2 regions of the Deinococcus misasensis DSM 22328 genome follow, and region 2 is predicted to be linked to the other one. Evidence: riboswitches for the same ligand, from Rfam matches in the RefSeq annotation. Region 2 holds a riboswitch; the other holds the start of a gene.
The links. Region 2 has a riboswitch for cobalamin ahead of Q371_RS23920 (ABC transporter substrate-binding protein). Riboswitches for the same ligand answer to the same signal wherever they lie in the genome.
Positions count from the first base shown of each region.

Region 1: another riboswitch for cobalamin. It lies ahead of Q371_RS03590 (cobyrinic acid a,c-diamide synthase CobB); the one in region 2 lies ahead of Q371_RS23920 (ABC transporter substrate-binding protein).

Region 1 is NZ_JQKG01000003.1:88,599-92,006, reverse strand. Features, by position in the region: gene Q371_RS25240 (sensor domain-containing diguanylate cyclase) at 1-32, shown strand, start outside; gene Q371_RS03590 (cobyrinic acid a,c-diamide synthase CobB) at 29-1,381, opposite strand; adenosylcobalamin-variant (AdoCbl-variant) riboswitch at 1,452-1,538, opposite strand; gene Q371_RS03580 (response regulator transcription factor) at 1,725-2,381, shown strand; gene Q371_RS03575 (LacI family DNA-binding transcriptional regulator) at 2,560-3,408, shown strand, end outside.
Region 2 is NZ_KN050781.1:117,483-120,890, forward strand. Features, by position in the region: gene Q371_RS23910 (DUF2270 domain-containing protein) at 1-353, shown strand, start outside; gene Q371_RS26310 (CAP domain-containing protein) at 456-1,448, opposite strand; adenosylcobalamin-variant (AdoCbl-variant) riboswitch at 1,574-1,664, shown strand; gene Q371_RS23920 (ABC transporter substrate-binding protein) at 1,766-2,626, shown strand; gene Q371_RS23925 (FecCD family ABC transporter permease) at 2,630-3,408, shown strand, end outside.

The DNA of each region.
Region 1 (3,408 bases), on a different contig from region 2:
AAAGTGGCAAAAACCACTTCCTGCTTGGTTAAGGCACCAGATGGGAATCCAGAGCTTGTCCTTCCAGCAGGTTTTGCATAAAATGCCGGGCCAGAACAGGAAACCCTGCGTAATGCAAATGCACGTAACTGGCCAGCACGTTGCCTCTGGCGTAGCCCTCTGGGCCAGCATCGGTCTGATAAGCCGGATGGGTGGGGCTTTCCTTCAGGCGTGAAAAATGAAACTCATGCCCGCGAACTTGCGTTCCAGCCACACCCAGAGGGGTGTCCTGCAAGAAGGTCACTTCACGGTAACCCAGAGCCAACTGGGGGGTCATTTCGGTGTGGTGGGGCACCACTTTGCACATCTCGAAGACCTCTCCCTCAAGGGTGGTGAGGGTCTCTGACAGGTACATCAGACCACCGCACTCTCCGATCACAGGCTTTCCTGAAAGGGCAAATGCCCAGATGCTTTCCCGCATGCTCTGGTTTTCGCTGAGTTCACGGGCATGCACTTCTGGGTATCCTCCACCCAGCAGCAAACCGTCACACTCTGGAACCCCGGCATCCCTGAGCGGAGAAAAAGGCAGCAACGTGGCCCCGAGGTCCTCCAGCACATCCAGCGCATCCTGATAATAGAAACGAAACGCCTCATCCATGGCAATGCCCAGTTTCACTTTGCCCAGAGGTAAGGTTGCTGCAGCACTGGATGGCAAAGCAGGTGCACTTTGGGCCACCTCCAGCAAGCCCTCCAAATCGAGGGTGCTGAAAGCTTCCTGGAGGGCGTGCTCTGGCAGGGCATGGTGTTCTGCCCCCAGCAACCCGAGGTGCCTTGAAGGCAACGCCAGACTGGGGCGGTTCACCACAAATCCAAAACTTCGGATGCCCACCTGCTGCAAGGCCATTTCACACAGCTCAGCATGTTTGGCCGATCCGACCCGGTTCAGGATCACCCCAGCGACCTCCAGATCTGCCGTAAAGTTTTTGAGGCCCAGAGCCACTGCTGCAATGGTGCGTGCGGTTCCTGAAGCGTCCAGCACGAGCACCACTGGAGCCTTCAGCATCCGTGCCAGGTCTGCTGTGGAGTGTTCATCGGAAAGGGGGCTTTTGCCGTCAAAAAGGCCCATCACCCCCTCCAGAACATTGATGTCGGCATGCTGTGAACCGCGCTCAAACAGGGCATGCAAGCGCTCTGGAGGCAGAAGGTAACTGTCCAGATTTCGGGCATTCACCCCTGCAGCCCGGCCCAGATGGGTGGGATCCAGATAATCCGGCCCGAGCTTGAAGGGTTGCACCTGCAAACCCATGTGCTTGAACCCTGCACACACGGCACTGGCCACCGTGGTTTTTCCAGCATTGGAGTGGGGTGCTGCCAGCACCAGACGGGGAATGTCTCGGGTCATGTTTTCCTTGAAAGCAATCTGGGTTGAATTGGTGCAGGCAGTGTCCTGCACGCCCGAATCGCGAGGCAAAAGTCAGGCAGGCATTCGGACTTCCTGTGAAGGTTACCGTTGCGCGTCAGTCCCGGAATTTCACCGGTGTTCCCCTGCAATGCTGACCGAAGCCATCATACCTGTCCAGAGCAATCCAACACCCCAGATGCTGAGAGCACTGTCAAGCCTGAACGAAACAGAGGTTCTGTCTGAGGTAAAAACCGTCAAAAAGCCCACAAAACTGGGTGATTCCCTGATCTCTTGCTGGGCAAACCCCTGCTGAATTGACTCATGCAAATCCGTACAGTGAGGCATGCAGCAGATTCTGGTGGTCCATGCCGGATCGGAAATTCGCCAGCCATTTACAGAATTGCTTTCTGCGATGGGGTTTGATGTGCTCCATTGCCCACAAACCCACAAAGCCCTGCAACACCTCAAAACGGTGAAGCTGGTGGTGCTCGGGCCTGCCCTGACCTCCACCGATGCCCTTGGGTTCGCCCAGAGGGTCCGGGAACATCACCTGACCCTGCCCATTCTGTGGCTCAGCAGCACTTTGCACCGCAACCTGCGCATTGCTGCCCTGCAAAACGGAATCGATGAAGTCATGCCACTGCCTTTTGACGAGCAGGAAATGGTTTTGCGCATTCGTGCGTTGCTGCGCCACCACCAGAACAGCGATGTGCTGTCCAGAGGTCCTTTCCAGTTGGACCTCTCTGAACGCACGGTGTTTCATCAGGGCAAACAGGTGGAAACCACCCCTCTGGAGTTCAAATTGCTCCTCACTCTGGCTGCACATCCCGGTCAGGTGCATTCCAGAGACCACCTGATGGAAACCGTCTGGCAGGGCCATTGTTCAGACGTGCGGAATGTGGACATCAAAATTGCCGACTTGCGCAAGAAGCTGCAGGATGCAGGCTGGATTCAAACGGTGTGGGGACAAGGGTACCGTTTCAAGCCAGAAACCGCCTGAACCTGCCATCTGAAAATCCTAGACGTGCCTGCTTTTTTATACCGGGTCCAACCTCTCAGGTTGGACGTTTTTCAGTGCATGCCCACAAACAAGGGGTACAATCATGGAAAAATGATTCCATTCGCATCTCCCATGAAAGGAACAAACATGCGCTCTTCACACATCGAGGTGCCCGAGCATGGCTGAAAACGTCACTGTGGAAATGGTGGCCCGTGAAGCCGGGGTGTCCACCGCCACCGTTTCACGGATCATCAATGGCACCGGTAAAGTCAGTGCCCGCCGTCGCAAACTGGTGCAGGACGCCATCGAGAAGCTGGGCTACCGCCCAAATCTGGTGGCCCAATCTCTGGCCAGAGGGCAATCCATGAATGTGGGGGTCCTGACGCAGGACGTGTCCTCACCGTTTTTTGGCATGATTCACAAAGGGATTGAGCAGGGTTTTGAAGACTCTGGCTACCATCCCATTTTTGTTTCCGAGGAGTGGCGCAACACTGCAGACCATGCCCCCATGGAGGTTTTGCTGTCCAGACGCGTGGACGCTTTGATTGTGCTGGGAGGGTTCATCGAAGAGGAGACCCTGCTCAAAGTCAACCAGAGCACCCCCATTGTGTTGGTGGGCCGTGACATTGAGGGTCTGGAAAAACAGTGCTTGCAGGTGAACAACGTGCTGGGCGGTTACATGGCCACCCGTCATCTGATTGAACTCGGTCACCGCAACATTGCCTGTTTGACCGGACCAGAGACCCACATGGATGCTGTGGACCGCCTGAGCGGATACATGCAGGCCCTTGAGGAAGCTGGACTTCCTCTGCAACGCAATCTGGTCGAAGATGGTCAGTTCAGCGAGGAGGGCGGCATGCGGGCCATTCGCACACTGATGCGACGCAAAGAGCGTTTCACTGCAGTCTTTGCTTCCAACGACCAGTCAGCCATTGGTGCCCAGTTGGCTTTGCAGCAGGAGGGCTTGAAGATTCCGCAGGAGGTGTCGGTGGTGGGTTTCGATGACCTGCCCGGAACTGCTTTTGTG
Region 2 (3,408 bases):
AGCGCTTCTTTTATCCGGCCATGCTGGGAGATCCGGTAGACGGCAGCTGGCATCAGGTGTTGCTCGGTGAACTGGCCAAACCCATGAGCCCGATGCGCCGCATTGACGCCATGGGCTGGAGGTTGCGCCGAAATTACCTCTGGCTGTATGCAGGCATCCTGATCGTGTGGATCACCAAAGTGGACACCGGACGCCTCAAAGGCGAAAAGTACGCTTTCAGTGAGTACCTGGAGCTGTACCACGTCGGCAACATCCATGGCTGGATCATTGTGTTGATGGTGGTCCTGTTCTATCTGGTCCTGATCAACATGGCCGTGTACGCCAGCAAATACTACCCTCTGGAATCCGACTGAACAGACTTCATGCTGTTTGGACCAAGGTGTGGACTTGAGCAGAGCCCATTCTGCCCTGCCTTCTTGCTGTGAACTGTCCTCTGGGAACTGTGAACTTCCTGCTCACTCACCTTCAAACGGGGTTCCAAAGACCTGCGTCCAGTAGTGCTTGAAGGTTTTGTCTCCAGAGTTCACGTAGGCCACCCCGAGTTCTGCAAAATCCCCCATGATGTTGACGCAGTGCCCGTGGCTGTGGGCCCATGCATCCACCACCTCTTCCGGGGTTTTCTGGCCTCTGGCGATGTTTTCTCCAACCGCCTGTGCGTTGAAGCCTGCCGCAATGGCACGGTCCATGGGCTGCGAGTTGTCTCTGGGGGATTTGTGGTCAAAGTACTGGTTGGCCGCCATGCCCACCGACTGGGCCAGAGCAGCCCGGTCCAGAGAGGCATTCTTGCGCAGCAAGGATTTGGGGGTGCCCGTAAAATCCTGTGTGTCGCAGTTCCAGCCTTTGACCCTCAGGTCGTTGGTGAGGACCAGCACAGCAGCCTCAAACGCCGAACTGCTGGTGTAATTCCCGAGCTTGAATTCACTGGACACGCTGTACCGGCCTTTGCTGCCTTCAATGCTGAACTGGACTTTCTCTTTGCTGTTTTTGCCACTGGATTTCAGGAAGATGCGCTCTCCCTGCACCGCATTGCCATTGACCACCCATTTGGCCACAGGGTTGGGTTTGTAAATGCGGCTGGCATTCACCAGTTCTGCGGTGTTGTCGAGGGCAAACAGCACCACAAATCCCGCTTTTTCCTGTTCCCCATCGATTTTGACGTTCAACTCCATGCGACTGGCTTTCTTGCCCGGAATCTCAATTTTGACGCTGGCTTTGTAGCTGCCGGGTTTGTAGTAGGTGTGTCTGGGGCTGGTGTCTGTGCTGGAGGTTCCATCTCCAAAATCCCAGGTGAAACGGCTTCCCTCTGGGAGGGCTTGATCCGCTTGCAGGGCAAACTGAACCACCGCTGGAGCACGGCTGGCCCCGATGGTCTGGTAAGAAACATTGATTTGCAGGGCAAAGCCGATGGAACTCAGGGCCAGAAGCAGGGTCAGGGCAGTCCGTTTCATGTTGTTTCACTTCAGTTTACGCTCATTTTCCTTACCCGTTGATGAAAAGCTCGGGTGGTGTCGAATCAAAAACAGTCAAGTCCGTTCTTGATTTCTGCCCCTCAAGAGCGTAGGCTGAGACACGGTTGCGAAAGCAACCCGGGGGAACGCCGGTGAAAATCCGGGACTGTCGCGCAACGGTAACCTGTCACAGGAAGTCCGAATACCCGAATGCAAGCACCTCTCGCGGAGAAGGGGGCTTTGCGCAAAACCCTGTTTTGCCAAAGACGCCCGCCATGCATGGCGGTTTTTTGATCCCGAGAAGAACAGGAGTTCAAGTGAAACGTTTTGTTTTCAGTGCCATGTTGCTGCTGGGCAGTGCCTTTGCCACCCAGTATCCCCTCACCATCAAAGACGATCTGGGCAACACCGTGGTCATCAAAAAAGAGCCCATGCGGATCATCAGCATGCTGCCCAGCAACACCGAAACCCTCTGCGCTCTGGGGGCCTGTGACCGCCTGATTGGGCGCGACGATTACAGCAACTTTCCCAAAAGCGTGGAGAAAGTGCAGGCTTTCGGTGGCCTTTACAACCCCAACGTGGAAGGCATGATTGCCGCCAAACCCGATCTGGTGATTGCCAGCAAATACGGCAAGCTTTCCGAGCGCCTCCAGCAAGCCGGAATTCCCGTGATTGCCGTCAACCCTGAGACCTATCAGGACATCTTCAGAAAGACCACCCTGCTCGGGAAGGTGCTGAACAAGGAAAGCCAAGCCAAAGCCCTGAACATCAAGGTGCAGGCCGAAGTCAAAAAGTACGAGATTCTGGCGAAAACCGTCAAAACCCCCAAAGTGTACTTCGAGATTGACCCCACCCCTTACTCCATTGGTCCCAACTCTTTCATGGGTGTGATCCTGACCAAAGCCGGGGCACAAAACATCATTCCTGCGGAACTCGGGGATTTCCCGAAAATCAGCCCGGAACTGGTCATCGAGAAAAACCCTCAGGTGATGCTGGGCCTCAGCCTTGCAGATGCCCAGAAACGTCCCGGTTGGAGCAGCATCGATGCGGTCAAGAACAAAAAAGTCATCGAGATCCCCTGGGAACTCAATGAAATGCTGGGCCGTCCCGGTCCACGCATCGGTGAGGCCCTCAAGGGTCTGGTCAAACTCCTTCACCCCGAGCTGGCCAAGAAGTAAGCCATGCAACGCTCCCTGCCCCTCAAACGGCGCGTGTATCCCACCCTGACGTTCACGGTGGGCGCACTGGTGCTGTGTGTGGTGCTGGCGGTCAGTCTGGGCAGCATCAACATTCCGGTCCTCACCACCCTGAGTGCCCTCTTCAAAGGGATCACCGGGCAGGCCAGAGACGGTCTGGAAGTGATCGTGTGGGATGTGCGTTTCCCGAGGGTCCTGATGGGGATGCTGGTCGGTGGGTGCCTCGCCATGAGTGGGGCCACCTATCAGGGGCTGTTCCGCAACCCTCTGGCCGATCCTTACCTGATGGGGGTGGCTTCTGGCGCTTCGCTGGGGGCCACCATCGGTCTGGTGATGGGTGTGCCGAATGCATGGTTGCCTGCGCTGGCTCTGGGGTCTTCCCTCCTGAGTGTGGCCCTGATCCTGACTTTGTCTGCGCAGGGCAAGGTACTGAAAACCACCAACCTGATCCTGACCGGCGTGGTGGTGGGAAGCCTCAGCACGGCCATCAGCACCTACCTGATGCTGAACCACAAAGACGATGTGCGGCAGGTGTTCTTCTGGACGCTGGGCAATCTGGCTTTCGCAAGCTGGCAAAACATCCAGACGATGCTCCCTTACCTGTTGCTGGGTGGCCTGTTCTTGCAAAGTCTGGCCCGCCCCTTGAACACCTTGCAACTGGGTGAACCCACTGCTTACAGTCTCGGGGTTCCGGTGGACCGCCTGAAGTGGTTGTTGATCGTTGCCAGCAGTCTGGTGACCGCGGTGGCCGTCAGTTACGTGGG